One region of the Enterococcus sp. DIV0210g genome, then DNA from elsewhere that is predicted to be linked to it. Evidence: predicted binding sites of a transcription regulator. Region 1 holds the regulator's gene; each other region holds the start of a gene.
The links. The regulator LexA, encoded in region 1, represses DNA repair genes until DNA is damaged. The targets are predictions, from matches to a motif close to CNAACANNTGTTNG.
Positions count from the first base shown of each region.

Region 1 (4,187 bases):
TCTGAACCAGTTGCGATCAAGATACCTTCTGCTTCTCCTTTTGCAGGGGAAATCACGTATCCGCCTCGTGCAACTTTTTCATCTGCTTCTTCTGCTGTTTTCGGCAATACTGGAAGGTTTTGTCGACTTAATACAAGCAATGTTGGTGTGTCTGTTGAGTTCATTGCGATTTTCCATGCTGCACGAGTTTCATTTCCGTCAGCGGGACGAATCACTTGGACACCTGGGATGCAGCGAACAGAAGCTAATTGTTCGATTGGCTCATGCGTTGGACCATCTTCGCCTACAGCTACAGAATCATGTGTCAACACATAAGTTACTGGTGCTTTTTGAATCGCTGCTAAACGAACAGCAGGACGCAAGTAGTCAGTAAACACAAAGAATGTACCGCCATAGATCCGTGTACCGCCATGCAATTGGATACCGTTCATCGCAGCTGCCATGGCAAACTCGCGTACGCCAAACCAAATATTGCGTCCTTCGTATTGTCCTGGCTCAAAATCGTTTTCTGCGGCTACCATCGTGTTGTTAGAAGCAGAAAGATCGGCTGAACCGCCCCAGAAGCTTGGTACTGCTTTTGAGATTGCTTGGATCATTTCTTTGCTTGAAACACGGCTTGCTTGACTGCTGCCGATTTCATACGATGGTAATTCAGCATCCCAGTTTTCAGGCAGTTTTCCTGCAAATGCATCTTCGAATTGCTGTGCTAATTCAGGATGCGCATTGCGGTAATTTTCGAATTTTTCCTGCCATGCTGTTTCTGCTTTTTCACCGTCTTCGATCATTGTTTGACGGAAACGTTCTGCTACTTCTTCAGGAACGGTAAAATCAGGATATTCCCAACCGTAAACTTCTTTTGCTGAACGGATACCGTCTTCGCCGATTGGTGCGCCATGGACAGAAGAAGTTCCTTCTTTTGGTGCACCGTATCCGATGACTGTTTTCACTTCGATCAATGTTGGTTTTTCTGTTTCAGCTTTAGCTTCTTCGATTGCTTTTGAAATGGCTTCAAGATCGTTGCCGTCTTTGACTAAGATATGTTGCCATCCGTATGCTTCAAAACGTGCACCGACATTTTCAGTGAAAGCTTTTGAAGTTGGACCGTCTAATGAAATATCATTTGAATCGTATAATACGACCAATTTGCCTAATTTCATGTGTCCAGCCATTGAAGCTGCCTCTTGAGAAACACCTTCCATCAAGTCGCCGTCTCCGCATAAAGCGTAAGTGTGATGATCGACGATATCGAAGTTTTCTTTATTATAAGTTGCGCTCAAGTGTGCTTCTGCCATCGCCATACCAACAGCCATCGCGATTCCTTGTCCTAATGGTCCAGTCGTTGCTTCAACACCGTCTGTATGATGGACTTCAGGATGTCCTGGCGTTTTAGATCCCCATTGACGGAACTGCTTCAAGTCTTCGATCCCTACTTGGTAGCCTGACAAATGCAGCAAGCTGTAAAGCAATGCTGATCCATGGCCGGCAGATAATACGAAACGATCGCGGTCAGCCCAGTTTCTTGAAGTTTTTGGATTTACTTTTAGATGTTTCGTCCATAAAGCATAAGCCATCGGAGCTGCGCCCATTGGCAATCCTGGATGTCCAGAGTTTGCTTTTTGTACTGCCTCGATACTCAATGTACGAAGCGTGTTCACACCTAGTTGATCAATCTTGTCGAACAAAATAACCCCTCCATTTTAGGTTTTTTTTACTTTTATTAACCTCATTCTTATTCTAACGGATATAGGAATGGAAATCAATCTTTTTTAGTATTTTTTACCTAAAAAGAAACTATCTGCCATGCAGCCCTTTTTCTTTTTGGATTTGCTTCAATTTTTCTGGTGTGACATCTGTACCTTCAGGATCAACAACTTTTATTCCTTCGATATGATGACGCATCCCTGCACGAAAAGCCTTAAGGTATTCTTCTCGTAATTCTTTTTGCTCTTCTTCTTCTTCACTTGTCAGCTTGCCAGCTTTCTTTTTGCGGCCAAGTACGCTGATACGTGCTAATTTTTCGGGTGATAACATTACAACCCCTCCTTTTGTTCCTCTACATATTATATAAAAATGACAAAAAAAACAACTAGTTCTGTTCAATAAAATGCGAACATTTGTTTGAAACTGCTACTTTTCTATGGTAAACTTGGGATATCAAGCGAAAGAAGGTGTACCATGTGGCCCGACAAACAGAAACAAGACAAATCGAAGTGCTGAAATATATCCACGAACAGGTAGCACAAAAAGGGTATCCGCCTACAGTCAGAGAAATTGGTGAGGCAGTTCACCTTTCTTCTACTTCGACCGTCCATGGTCATTTGGCCAGATTAGAAAAAAAAGGGTTGATCCAACGCGACCCAACGAAACCAAGAGCAATCGAATTGACCACTGCTGGTCTTGACAAAATCGGTATCCAACCAACAACGATCCCTATGTTAGGAGTCGTTACTGCTGGCGAACCGATCTTAGCCGTTGAAGAAGCGTCAGACTTCTTCCCTATCCCGCCGAATCTTTCTTCTGAAGATGGTACATTATTCATGTTGACGATCCGCGGGGAAAGTATGATCAATGCCGGTATTTTGGATGGGGACCATGTGATCGTCCGCAAACAAGAAAGTGCCAATAATGGCGACATCGTGATTGCTATGACAGCAGAAGACGAAGCAACATGTAAGAGATTCTACAAAGAAGAAGATCACTTCCGTTTACAACCCGAAAATGATTTGCTGGACCCTATTATTTTAGATGAAGTGTCTATTTTGGGGCTTGTTGTAGGTTTATATAGAAGTCATATTTTTTAAAAAAAAATACGGTGAAACCCTTGAGAGATTTGGACGATCGATGATTGTTCAAATCTTTTTTCGTATTTCCTCTTTACAAACCGAACAAACATTCGTATACTGTTTATACAAACGTTTGTTCGTATAAATGAATGAGGTGATTATCGATGAAAGCAATGAGACGTTTTGGATTTATATTGTTGGTTTTATTCTTAGGTATTTTGATTGGTAATTTTGGTATTCAAACAGCACTTTTAGTTTTCGCGCCTTTGTTCACTTTATGGTTTATGTTATGGGATGAAAAGAAATATCGCCAAATCGAACGGCGAAAGAACAATGAAGAATCTTTTTACAACGAACCTTACTACAGATCCAGGCAATCCTGATAAAAAAGCATAGTTTTTTCATCAGGGAGATCTGCTGTCCTCTTCTTTGCTGGATACCAACTCCCCAGAAAGAAGCAACGGATGATACTGTTCTCATTTCAACCATGTGGATGTTTCCCGCCTATTGATTTTTTGTACCAAGATCCAGCTTGTTCCCCCCTAATGAGCAACGCTGATCTTTTACCTGTGATGAAAGAATCTGTTCATCACAAAAAGAACCTGAAACGTAATAATGTTCCAGGTTCTTTTTCTATCTTCTAAACACTATCTTCTGATTTCTAGTAATCCATCAATGCGATGATGTCATAACCGTCGATTTTATCGCGACCGTGTAAATCATTTAATTCAATCAAGAAAGCACAACCTACGACGATACCGCCTAATTTTTCGATCAATTCGATAGTTGCTTTGATCGTACCGCCTGTTGCCAATAAATCATCGCAGATCAAAACGCGTTGACCAGGCGTGATTGCATCTTTATGAAGAGTCAATGTATCTGTACCATATTCCAGATCATACGTCACTTCAATGGTTTCGCGAGGCAATTTTCCTTTTTTACGTACTGGAGCAAAGCCGACCCCTAGTTCATACGCTACAGGGCAGCCGACGATAAATCCGCGTGCTTCCGGCCCTACTACCATGTCGATACGTTTTTCTTGGGCATAATTGACGATTTGCTTGGTTGCTTCACGATACGCTTCTCCATCAGCCATCAAAGGCGAGATGTCTCGGAATGTGATGCCTTCTGATGGGTAATCAGGAATACTTGCAATATAATTTTTTAAATCCACAGTTGGTTCCTCCTATTTTGTCAGCCATTCTTTAATGGCTGGAACATCGCTTAAAAGCAGAAATTCCTCTATTTTTATTTTTTTCAAACGTTGCTGATAGTTCTCACTGTCCGTCAACGGATGGTTTACCGGGTCAGCAACTTTTTGCATGATGCCGTCTTGAATCGTGACAAACCCAAGTTCAGCAAATACTTGGATCATAAAAACTAATAATTTTTGCGGTATTTTCA
Region 1 is NZ_CP187903.1:1,201,791-1,205,977, reverse strand. Features, by position in the region: gene tkt (transketolase) at 1-1,682, opposite strand, end outside; gene IGI64_RS05885 (DUF896 family protein) at 1,792-2,031, opposite strand; gene lexA (transcriptional repressor LexA) at 2,178-2,801, shown strand; gene IGI64_RS05875 (hypothetical protein) at 2,948-3,166, shown strand; gene IGI64_RS05870 (adenine phosphoribosyltransferase) at 3,445-3,957, opposite strand; gene recJ (single-stranded-DNA-specific exonuclease RecJ) at 3,970-4,187, opposite strand, start outside.

Region 2 (4,187 bases), 1.1 Mb from region 1:
TGATCTGTGTATTTTTCATGGAAAATGCGCAAAAGATGATGAGCGATTTCTTTACTCTGGTTTGTCGGATCAACTTTCATTTGCTGATGGAAGTTCGATTTGCCTTCTTGATCGACGTAGCCAATCGAGAAACCAATCCAAAGGCTGATGATAGAAGTCTTTGCACCAGACCGCCGCAAACGAGTAGCGACTTGATCGGCCATTTCCTTAATAACGACTTCAATTTCCTCTTTTTTATAGTAATCTCGATTCAATATTTGGCTGTTGCCGATACTCTTTGATTTCGGTTTGTATTTTTGACCTAAGAAAGAGCGGTCGATGCCCCAAGAATGTGCATATAATTGGGTTCCTAGAATGCCCATTTCTTCTTTTAGCTTATAGTAATCTGAATGTGCTAGATCATAGACAGAAAAAATACCCAAATGCTGCAGGCGTTTGGCTGTTCGTCTTCCGATTCCCCAAAAATCTGTGATTGTCGGGATCTTCCAAACGGTTTCTGGGACATTTTCGTAGCGCCATTCTGCTTTCATATCGGGTGAATGTTTTGCAGCATTATCTAAGGCCAGCTTCGCAAGTAAAGGATTATCGCCGATCCCGATCGTTGTATAGATTCCTGTTTGTCTATAAACGTCCGTTTGCACTAATTTAGCCAATTCATATGCTGTTTTTACATTAAAAAGGTTCAAGCCTTCTGTTACATCAAGAAAACTCTCATCTACAGAATACACATGGTGATTTGCTTCATCTGCGTATTTTCTATAGATGTTGTTGATCTCCATGTTTTTTTGCATATAATAAGCCATTCTTGGCGGTGCAATCACAAGATCAGGCGGGTAGGGGAAAGGAAGATCACGTGCGCGGCTGATATTGGAGATACCGTACGCTTTTTTTGCTGCAGGGCTTGAAGCTAAAATCAGGCCGCTGCCGCGTTCATTTGAATTATCTGATGGATAGGACATAACGACTAATTTAGCTTTCAAAGGGTTCAAGCCGCGTTCCACGCATTCTACTGAAGCATAAAAAGACTTGCAGTCAATACATAGGATGTCCCTGCTAGGTTCTTTATGATAATCAAAGATAGGATTTTGATTTTCTAACATAACATTCACCTCGACATACCAATTAGAACATATGTTCGCGTTTCGTGTCAATAAAAACAAAAGGAAGTCCAAAGAAAAAAATAATGGATTGATTTTTTTAAGGTATCGAGCAGCTGGATTCTATGATTTTTATAAAAAAAGAACTAACGAAAAAAAACAGCCAGCTATTTCTCATACCTTGAATAGCTGGTTGGTTTTTTTATTGAAATGCAGCCGGTACTTGATCAAATGCCACAGATTCCACTTTGACATACTCTTTTTCTTGTTCATTTTGAGTCACGCTCATACCTAATAACACACCTGTTTTAGCATCCACATTCAATTTGAAATGGTCGCCTTGATAGATTGTCTGATTGTCACCAGAAAAAGTACCTTCTATAACAATGGTGTTACGTCCGCAAATCAGTTCAGTGCCGGTCAGTTCATAAAGTGAGGAATCTTCTAAAATTCTAAGTGCAAGTTCAGACGGCAAAGCTACGATTTTTGCAGTGGTGAAATGATTTAAATCTTGCCGTGCGTTATAGGATTTTGTGCCATCTGCTTCAACAGTGACACTTTCCGCTAAAGTCATAGCCTGACTGTTTTCCGGGTCACTCGCTGATTTAGATTGATGCATTTGACTAGGGTTATGGTTTATTTGACTGTACTTTTCTGAATAGATCGATCCGTTTTCGTAAAGTACGATATCTTGACCTGATTCATCGGTATTTGTCTCGATTTGCGTTAAGTGGTTATCTGGCATGTTTACCGCAGAAAGATGAATGGACTTAGCTGATTCGCCTGTTTTTACTACATAAGTAAATTGAACATCGATACTGTGATAGTAGTCAATGGCGTTGATCATGCGGTAAACAGCTTCTTGTTTTGTCGTGATTTCGTTATCGACAGATACAGGTGTAACAGTTATCTCGCTGTTCTTTTCTTCAGTTTCGCTTTTTTTCGTGTATGTATATGTAGATGGGCGTGATGCTTCTTCTTTTTCTTTGTGTATTGTTAGAACAGTATAAGCTGCTCCAGCTAGGAATAGCGCTGCCGCTCCTAAAATGATTCCTTTCGTATGACGCATTTTCTTCTCCTCCTTTATAGATAACATATCTTGAAATAAGTTTTTCTGATTATACCAAAAATACGTGGAAGAAAAGATGAAAGTTCGTTAAGAGAACGCTATTTTTATTAGTTCAGAATCGTATCCAGAAAAGAAACTGCTCTTTCACAACCATCTCACTTGTGATAAAATAAAGGGAACGTATGTGTGGAAAAGAAAGAGGAAAAGAAATGTATGAGTATCTTAAAGGGATCGTTACTTTTATCAATCCTTATTATATTGTCGTTGAAAATCAAGGAATCGGCTATCAGATTGCTTTAGGAAATCCGTACCGTTACAGCAGTAAATTAAACCAAGAAATCATGATTTATCTGCATCAAGTAATTCGAGAAGATACCCATTCGCTCTATGGATTTGGCACTCTTGAAGAGAAACAGCTTTTCTTGAAACTAGTCAGTGTTTCCGGTATCGGACCTAAAAGCGCGCTGGCAATCATGGCGAGCGATGACCATGCTGGATTGATCCAAGCGATGGAAACAGGAGACGTCACTTATTTGACGAAATTCCCTGGAGTCGGAAAGAAAACAGCGCAGCAGATGATTTTAGATTTGAAAGGCAAGCTTGGCGAACTAGGGGGAGCTCTGCCAGTGAACTTGTTTGATCATGCGGAGGCCGAAGATACTGTAGCACTTTCAGAAGCAATGGAAGCCTTGAAAGCATTAGGCTACAGTGACAAAGAAATCAAACGAGCTGAGAAACAGTTGAAAGAATTGGACAATTTGACAACAGATGAATATCTGCGTCAAGCATTGAAATTAATGATGAAAAAATAGGAGGTACGGCATGACAGATGAATATCTTTTATCTCCGGAATCCGGTGATAATGAACGTAGTTTGGAAAAGTCCCTCCGTCCGCAATTTTTGACGCAATATATCGGACAAGACAAAGTCAAAAAAGAACTGCAGATTTATATCGAAGCAGCAAAAAGCCGCGAAGAACCACTTGATCACGTCTTGCTTTATGGACCGCCTGGATTAGGTAAAACCACAATGGCGATGGTTATTTCCAATGAGATGAACGTAAATATACGTACGACCAGCGGACCGGCAATCGAACGGCCTGGCGATCTTGTGGCGATTTTGAATGAACTTGAAGCAGGAGATGTCTTGTTTATCGATGAGATCCACCGACTCCCTCGAGTAGCAGAAGAGATGCTTTATTCTGCAATGGAAGACTTTTATGTCGATATCATGGTAGGCCAAGGCCCTGCAGCACACCCTGTTCATTTCCCATTGCCTCCTTTTACACTGATTGGAGCGACGACCAGAGCTGGTATGCTTTCTGCACCGTTGAGAGATCGTTTTGGTATTATTTCTCATATGGAATATTACAGCGAGACAGATTTGGAAGAAATCGTGATCCGTTCAGCAGATATTTTTCAGACGGAAATCATTGAGTCAGGGGCGATAGAGATTGCACGCCGATCCAGAGGTACGCCAAGGATTGCTAACCGCTTATTGAAACGTGTCCGTGATTTTGCCCAGGTTCAGGCAAATGGGGTGATTGACGAAGCGATTGCCGATCAAGCACTGACGCTTCTGCAAGTTGATCATGCAGGTCTGGATTATGTCGATCAGAAACTATTGAAGACGATGATCGAACTTTACGGCGGCGGTCCAGTAGGTTTAAGTACATTGTCAGTCAATATCGGTGAAGAAAGAGAGACCGTCGAGGACATGTATGAACCATTCCTTATCCAAAAAGGCTTTTTGAAGCGGACACCGCGTGGAAGAATCGCGACCGCCTATGCTTATGAACACTTTGGCTATGAATATCAAACGATGTAATAAGTGAGGGAAGAAAATGAGTGAGGGAAATCGAACAAAGTACCTTCTAAAAGAGTCTTTGATCGACTTATGCAGACAGCAGTCTTTTCATAAAATCAGCGTTCAGCAGATTGCGCAAAAAGCAGAAGTCAATCGTCAGACATTTTATTACCATTTTTCGGATAAATATGACCTGTTGCGCTGGATTTATCAAG
Region 2 is NZ_CP187903.1:144,570-148,756, forward strand. Features, by position in the region: gene IGI64_RS00770 (Y-family DNA polymerase) at 1-1,100, opposite strand, end outside; gene IGI64_RS00775 (hypothetical protein) at 1,300-2,166, opposite strand; gene ruvA (Holliday junction branch migration protein RuvA) at 2,376-2,978, shown strand; gene ruvB (Holliday junction branch migration DNA helicase RuvB) at 2,989-3,993, shown strand; gene IGI64_RS00790 (TetR/AcrR family transcriptional regulator) at 4,010-4,187, shown strand, end outside.
Region 2: ruvA (Holliday junction branch migration protein RuvA) is a predicted target of LexA. The motif match lies at 2,342-2,355, and genes of this name have one in related genera.

Region 3 (4,187 bases), 440 kb from region 1:
GCAAACCTTACATATCGCAACGGTTGCCATCCCTAAACAAGAACTTGCTCCAGAAGATTTGCCGGCAGAGTTAAGCCCGATTTTGCATAAAGCAACAACGAAGGAATTGATCCAAGAACAAAAAAATCGAAACGATGCTATGAAAGCATTCGATATCGGCAAACAAAAAATCCGCGAACATGGATTAGAAATGAAATTAGTCAAAGTAGAATATACATTTGACCGCAGTAAAATGATTTTTTCGTTTACTGCAGACGGCAGGATCGATTTTCGCCAACTGGTCAAAGAACTTGCAGGTATTTTTCGCACGAGGATCGAATTGCGTCAAATCGGTGTGAGAGATGAAGCAAAACTTATCGGAGGAATAGGCCCTTGCGGCAGGCAGCTATGCTGTTCGACGTTTTTAGGAGATTTCATTCCTGTATCGATAAAAATGGCAAAAGACCAAGGATTAGCATTGAATCCCGCGAAAATTTCCGGGTTATGCGGACGGCTGATGTGCTGTTTGCAATATGAGAATGATGAATATGAATCGGCCAAAAAAGAACTCCCAGATTTTGGTCAGATGATCGAGACACCAGACGGCAGCGGAAAAGTGGTAGGTCTAAACCTGCTGAGCCGTCTTGTAAAAATTCGATTAATAGGGCGGGAAACCCCTGTCGAATATGAATGGGATGAACTAAAAGAACTCGTCCAAGCAGGTGATATCAATGGATAAACGATCATTATACGACGGCTTGAACCAATTAGAATCAGAGCTGCGGAATACGTTAACAGAATTAGTCGAAATGAAAAATGCATTGCATGAGATCGTGGAAAAAAATACGACTCTTGAAATGGAAAACCAGCGTCTGCGCGAACACATCAGAGAATTGAATCAAGTAGCGGAAGCACCTGCAGAACGGGTCAAACAAGAATTATCTAAATCAAGGATGAATTTAGAGAAAATCTATGAAGAAGGATTCCATGTTTGTTATGATCTCTACGGTTCCCGCAGAGAAAATGATGAGCCTTGTGCTTTTTGCTTAGAAGTAATCTATCGTGAGAGCGGACGCTAATAAAAAAGAGAAATTGTTCATTAAACAAAACGGATTTCTGTATAAATGAATTATGCAGGATATAAAAAGGCTGGAACAAGGCGAGAGTTTTGTCCAGCCTCTTTTTGATGGAGGAAGAAATGAAAAAACAAAAAAGCTTCAAGGGACAGTACGAGACCGGCACTCTTTACCTTGTTCCGACCCCAATTGGTAATTTAGAAGATATGAGCTTCCGCAGTGTCCAAACGCTGAAAGACGCGGACCTGATCGCCAGCGAAGATACACGAAACACACAAAAGCTGCTCAATCATTTTGAGATCCAGACACCGCAAAAAAGTTTGCATGAACATAACTACAAAGAACGGATTCCTCAATTGCTGGAATTTTTGCAAGATGGAAAATCGATCGCACAAGTCAGCGATGCAGGCATGCCTTCGATTAGTGACCCTGGCCATGAACTAGTGACAGCTTGTATTGAACAAGATATTCCTGTTGTTTCGCTGCCTGGACCAACTGCTGGAATGACCGCATTAGTCGCTTCGGGGCTTTCACCGCAGCCTTTTTTGTTTTATGGTTTCTTGCCAAGAAAGAAAAAAGAACAGCAGCTTGCTTTGACACAACTAAAAGAGCATGAAGAGACATTGATTTTCTATGAATCTCCTTATCGTTTGACAAGTACATTGGAAAATTTTCTAGCTGTGTTTGGAAATCGGCAAGTTGTTTTGTGTCGTGAATTGACGAAAATCCATGAAGAATATTTGCGCGGATCCGTTGAAGAACTACTAGCTTATTTAGAAGAAACGCCCGTAAAAGGGGAATGCTGTTTAATGGTTTCTGGAAATACAGAAGAAGAAGCCGTTGAAGTCACAGATAAAACATTGAAAGAGCAAGTAGAAGAACGCATTGCAGAAGGTATGAAAACCAATGCAGCAATCAAAGAAGTAGCTGTAAAAAATGGGATAAAAAAACAAGAAGTGTATCGTCAGTTCCACGAATTAGATGCAGAGTGATTTGGTAAAAGTCATCAGTTAAGAAGGTTGCGGCATAGGCCGCAACCTTTTTTTCTCCTTTGTTCATTGGCTTTTTCTTAAACTTAGAAAAACAAACGATTAATAATTGTAAAGGAACAAATGTTCTTATATAATGAACAGTGAGGTGGGGAAGATGGAACTGCGATTTCCGTTACGTAATGATACGTCAAGAAAAATCATCCATATCGATATGGATGCGTTTTTTGCTTCAGTTGAAGAAAGAGATGATCCTAGTTTAAAAGGATTTCCTTTAGTCATTGCTCGACATCCAAGTGATACAGGCGGACGGGGCGTAGTGACTACAGCAAATTACGCTGCACGAAAATACGGGATCCATTCGGCAATGAGTGCGCAAAAAGCATTTGAGCTGTGCCCTCAAGCAATCTTCAAACCAGGAGATTATGAAAAATACCGCGAGATTTCTCAAATCGTCCGCGAAATCTTTCATCGCTATACAGATGTAGTGGAGCCTGTCAGTATCGATGAAGCTTATCTGGATGTCACAGTCAATAAAATCAACTGCAAATCCGCGATCAAGATTGCACGAATGATCCAAGCTGATATCTGGGAAGCAGTCCAGCTGACATGCTCAGCTGGTGTAAGCTACAATAAATTTTTGGCGAAACTTGCTTCGGACTATCAAAAACCCCAAGGAATCACCGTTGTTACGCCCAACGATGCGCAAGTTTTTTTAAAGAGTCTGCCGATTGAAAAATTTCACGGAGTAGGAAAGAAAACTGTTCCTCGGATGCACGAATTAGGGATTTTTAATGGACAAGATCTCTATGAGCGAAGCGAAATGGAAATGATCCAGCTTTTTGGGAAAATGGGCTATTCTCTTTATCGAAAAGTTCGAGGCATCCATGATTCTCCAGTAACCGTCAGCAGAGAGCGGAAATCAGTCGGAAAAGAACACACGTATGGACAGCCATTACGGACCGAAGAAGAAGTACTGGCACAGTTGCGGCAATTAGCTGAAAAAGTCGAAAATTCATTGAAAAGAGTCCAAAAACACGGCAAAACTGTGGTATTGAAAGTTCGTTATACTGATTATTCGACAGTCACAAAACGCGTGACTTTGCCAGAATATGTCCATAAAAAAGAAGAGCTGTTTTATCAAGCAAGCTTGATCTGGGAAGAAGTCCTGGGCGTCGAAAAAGGGATTCGACTCCTAGGCATCACATTGACGAATCTTGATCCAATGACCTATGAGAATATCGTGCTGCCATTATGGGAACACTAAAAAACATCGCGCCAGCAAAAAAGACGCGGTGTTTTTCTGCAGAATTCGATTCTAAATCCAGACATCAAAAAGACCGACACTAAATAAGTGTCGGTCTTTTTGACATGGTTTCTGCAGATTTTATATTAATTCTTGTTTTTTGATGGTTTCATATTCTGTATCTGCATCTTTGCATTTTGACCAAATAACGGCTTTATTTTCAGCTAATGAACGGGGGACATCGATGATCCGCTGATTGCTGCTTCCGCGAAATTGAAGTTGCAAGTTCTTTTTTGTGATATCAAAACGTCCGTCAACTAAAATATCGATCAAGGATAACAGTTCTTTCTTATCCTCGGAATCAACCATCAATTCTTCAAAAGTATAACCGCTCCATGACCAGATATCTTTCGTGTGGCCAAATTCTTCGCGGATACGTTTTACCACACGCAAAGCAACATTTGTATTCAAAAATGGCTCGCCGCCTAATAATGTAAGTCCTTGGACATAATCGTGGCGAAGATCTTCAATGATCCGTTCTTCTAATTCAGGGGTGAACGGCTGTCCATACCGAAAATTTTGTGCCGCTTTGTTGAAACAACCTTCACAAGCAAACAAGCAGCCGCTGACATATAAACTATTTCGGACACCTTCGCCATCGACAAAGTTGAACGCTTTATAATCGGCAATGTAGTCTTGGCTATATTCTTCGGCAAGCCATTCTTTGGGTTTTGGATTCCTCATAAAAAAACTTCTTTCCTTGTTTGATAAAACGAAACAGCAGAGATCTATGTGTTCGCAACATTGCTTCTGCGGAATTAAGTCTGACAAATTAAAAATATGAAAAGCTATTTCCAATTGGTCATTCTTAATTCTTGAAGCAGATCATGCTGCTCA
Region 3 is NZ_CP187903.1:758,362-762,548, forward strand. Features, by position in the region: gene IGI64_RS03740 (PSP1 domain-containing protein) at 1-718, shown strand, start outside; gene IGI64_RS03745 (DNA replication initiation control protein YabA) at 711-1,058, shown strand; gene rsmI (16S rRNA (cytidine(1402)-2'-O)-methyltransferase) at 1,178-2,047, shown strand; gene dinB (DNA polymerase IV) at 2,202-3,311, shown strand; gene nrdG (anaerobic ribonucleoside-triphosphate reductase activating protein) at 3,432-4,034, opposite strand.
Region 3: dinB (DNA polymerase IV) is a predicted target of LexA. The motif match lies at 2,161-2,174, and genes of this name have one in related genera.

Region 4 (4,187 bases), 230 kb from region 1:
TTTCACAGAAAGTGCTTGCGGATTCAAACGGAACCCATGACACGTTTGACACGTCAATTCCGTCATATAAAGACGCATTTGGTCTCTGGTAAAATCACTGTTTGTTTCACGGTAGCGTCTTGCGATATTCGTCAAAACACCTTCAAAAGGCACTTCCACGTCACGGACACCGCCAAAATCATTTTCATAATGGAAATGGAAGCTTTCACCATTTGAGCCATTCAAAACGATTTCCTGATGTTCTTCTGGCAATGCATCAAAAGGTGTATCCATATCGATCCCGAAACTTTCGCAAGCTTGTGCAAGCATTTGCGGATAATATTGCGAGCTGATTGGATTCCAAGGAACGATTGCTCCCTCGCGTAATGTTTTTTCTTTGTCAGGAATTACTAAATCCGGATCGACTTCCAATTTCAAACCTAATCCATCACAATCTGGACAAGCTCCAAATGGCGCATTGAATGAAAAAAGCCGCGGTTCTAATTCACCGACTGTAAACCCGCAATAAGGGCATGCATAATGTTCGCTGAACAGCATTTCTTCTTCACCAATGACATCCACGATCGCATAGCCTTCAGCTAAACGCAACGCAGCTTCGAAAGAATCGAACAAACGTGAACGAACGCCATCTTTTACAATGATTCGGTCAACAACGATTGCAATATCATGTTTCTTATTTTTCTCTAATTCTGGCACTTCGCTTAAATCATAGACCTCGCCGTCAACACGAACCCGAACATATCCTTCACGTTGGATACGTTCGAATACTTTTTTGTGCTGCCCTTTTTTCTTTGAAACGATTGGTGCTAAAATTTGGATTTTTGTCCGCTCCGGCAATTCCAATACTTTATCGACCATTTGTTCCACAGACTGGCTTGTGATTTCGATATGATCATTTGGACAAATTGGATGTCCCACTCGTGCAAACAACAAGCGAAGGTAATCATTGATCTCTGTTACCGTACCGACTGTTGAACGGGGATTTTTGCTGGTCGTTTTTTGATCAATGGAAATCGCAGGGCTTAATCCGTCGATACTGTCGACATCTGGTTTATCCATTTGACCTAAAAATTGGCGTGCATACGCAGAAAGACTTTCGACATAACGTCTTTGTCCTTCTGCATATAGCGTATCAAATGCCAATGAACTTTTTCCTGAACCAGAAAGACCAGTGACGACCACAAACTGATCGCGGGGAATCGTCACGTCTACATTTTTCAAATTATGCGCGCGAGCGCCATGAATCGTAATTTTATCGTTAGCCATTCCTAACCTCCTATTTTGCTGCTTTTAATTCTAAAATGGTATCACGCAGCGTTGCCGCTGTTTCGAAATCCAATGCTTTGGCAGCTTCTCGCATTTCTTTTTCCATATTCATCAGCAGCAATTCTTTCTCTTCTTTAGACATATCTTCATAAGACTCTTGAAGAGAGGTATCTGTTTCTTTATCCGCCTCTTTGGTGATCGAGATCAAATCACGGATTTCTTTGATAATCGTTTTCGGAACGATTCCATGTTCTTCATTGTATTTTTCTTGGATGGCACGACGTCTTGAAGTTTCTTCCATCGCCAAGCGCATTGAATCAGTCATTCTGTCGGCATACATGATTACTTTACCTTCTGAATTTCGGGCAGCCCGGCCAATTGTTTGGACTAAGGAACGCTCACTTCGCAAAAATCCTTCTTTGTCGGCATCTAAAATCGCAACTAACGATACCTCAGGAACATCCAATCCTTCACGAAGCAAGTTGATCCCTACTAAAACGTCGAATTCTCCTAAACGCAGATCACGAATGATCTCTGTCCGTTCTAACGTTTTGATATCACTGTGGAGATATTTGACTTTGATTCCTAATTCTTTGAAGTAATCAGTCAAGTCTTCAGACATTTTTTTCGTCAAAGTCGTGACAAATACACGCTGATTTTTTTCGATACGGTCGTTGATTTCACCTACCAAGTCATCGATTTGTCCCATGATCGGACGTACCTCGATGATTGGATCTAACAATCCTGTTGGTCGAATGATTTGTTGGATCACTGTATCTGTTTGAGTGTTCTCATAATCACCCGGTGTCGCTGAGACATAAATGATTTGATTGACATGCTGTTCAAACTCTTCCAAACGCAGCGGACGGTTATCTAGTGCAGACGGCAAACGGAACCCGTAATCGACAAGCATTTGTTTTCGTGCGCGGTCGCCATTGTACATTCCGCGGATCTGCGGCATCGTCACATGGGATTCATCCACGACAAGCAGATAATCTTCCGGGAAGAAGTCCAGCAATGTATACGGCGGCTCTCCTTCTTTTCGACCATCCATATGACGAGAATAGTTTTCGATCCCAGAGGTATAACCCATTTCCAACATCATTTCTATATCATAATTGGTCCGTTGTTCTAAACGCTGTGCTTCCAATAATTTCTCTTCGCTGCGCAAAATCTTCAAACGCATCTCCAGCTCTGCTTTGATATTAGCTACAGCATGTTCCATGTTGTTCTCATCTGTAACAAAGTGAGTTGCCGGGAAAATCGCTACATGTTCTGTTTCACCTAACACTTCCCCTGTTAACGCATCTACTTCACGGATACGTTCCACTTCATCGCCAAAAAATTCAACACGCAACGCACGCTCATCGCGAGAAGCAGGGAAAATCTCCACCACATCTCCTCGTACACGGAAACGTCCTCGTTGGAAATCGATGTCATTTCGTTCAAATTGGATATTGACTAGATCGCGGATCAATTGGCTTCGATCAAGTTCTGCTCCTTTTCGAATGGAAACAACTTTCTTTTGATATTCCATCGGCGAGCCCAAACCAAAGATACACGAAACAGAGGCAACAACAATCACATCATTTCGTTCTAGTAATGAACTTGTAGCTGAATGTCGCAGTTTATCGATTTCATCATTGATACTTGAATCTTTTTCGATATACGTATCGCTAGAAGGCACATACGCTTCTGGCTGATAATAATCATAATAAGAAACAAAGTATTCGACGGCATTATTAGGAAAGAATTCTTTAAATTCTCCATATAATTGTCCTGCGAGTGTCTTATTATGAGCAATAATCAATGTCGGTTTATTTACTTCTTTGATAACATTTGAAATCGTGTACGTTTTCCCCGTACCGGTCGCACCTAACAAAATCTGCGCTTTCTTTTTCTCTTCGATGCCTTCGACCAATTGCGCAATGGCTTGCGGCTGATCGCCAGATGGCTGGTACTTCGAAACTAATTCAAATTGTCGGGAGGTATCTCTCTCGATCATCCTGCATCCTCCTTATCGTTTATCAAGCTTTGAGCAGACAAGTCTATGTCGCAAAGACCACGGACGAAAAAACGAAAAATGATCATTTCTTCCATCTTCCGTTCTTCTCCCCGCAAAAACTGCGCACTTTTCTACTATTATAGAAGCCAGCTGAACAAGTAGTTTTCAGTCATGGCATTTATATCAAATTATACCACACCGAACATACTTTCGCCAGTTCTTTGTACTCTTATATACTTATGTTATGTTTTGTGACATCAAATGTAACATTCTGAGAACTTTTTTCTTTTTTCGTTTAAAGAAACTTGTCTATTCAACAGAGTATCCCCTATAATAATAAAATATTGGAAATATTAGGAGGTTAATTATGAAAAGGAACCATTTGTTTTACTCATTGATTTTCATAATGACAGGACTTGTGACATTTGCTTTCAGCAGCCCGGCACAAGCGGAAAATACAACGGCAAGTTCAGCCGCAGGCGAGACGATGAAACAAATCGAGCCTAAAAAAGATAAATATGTCATCGCCAGCGACTCTGCTTTCGCACCTTTCGAATTTCAGAATGCGCAAGGCGAATATGTAGGAATCGATGTTGACTTGATGGAAGAAATCGCAAAACTCCAAGGATTCAATATCCAAATGGACTTCCGCGGTTTCTCAGCAGCGCTCCAAGCGTTAGAATCTGGTCAAGCAGACGGAATGATCGCCGGAATGACGGTCACTGACGAAAGAAAGAAAAGCTATGATTTCTCTGACCCTTACTTCGACAGCGGGATTCAAATCGGTGTCAAAAAAGACGATACTTCCGTTAAGTCTTATGAAGATCTCGATGGAAAAACAGTCGGTGCAAAAGTTGGTACAGAAAGTGCAGATTTCTTAACAGCAAATGCAGATAAATACGGCTTCAACGTCAAA
Region 4 is NZ_CP187903.1:1,432,311-1,436,497, forward strand. Features, by position in the region: gene uvrA (excinuclease ABC subunit UvrA) at 1-1,266, opposite strand, end outside; gene uvrB (excinuclease ABC subunit UvrB) at 1,277-3,271, opposite strand; gene IGI64_RS06965 (amino acid ABC transporter substrate-binding protein/permease) at 3,639-4,187, shown strand, end outside.
Region 4: uvrB (excinuclease ABC subunit UvrB) is a predicted target of LexA. The motif match lies at 3,471-3,484, and genes of this name have one in related genera.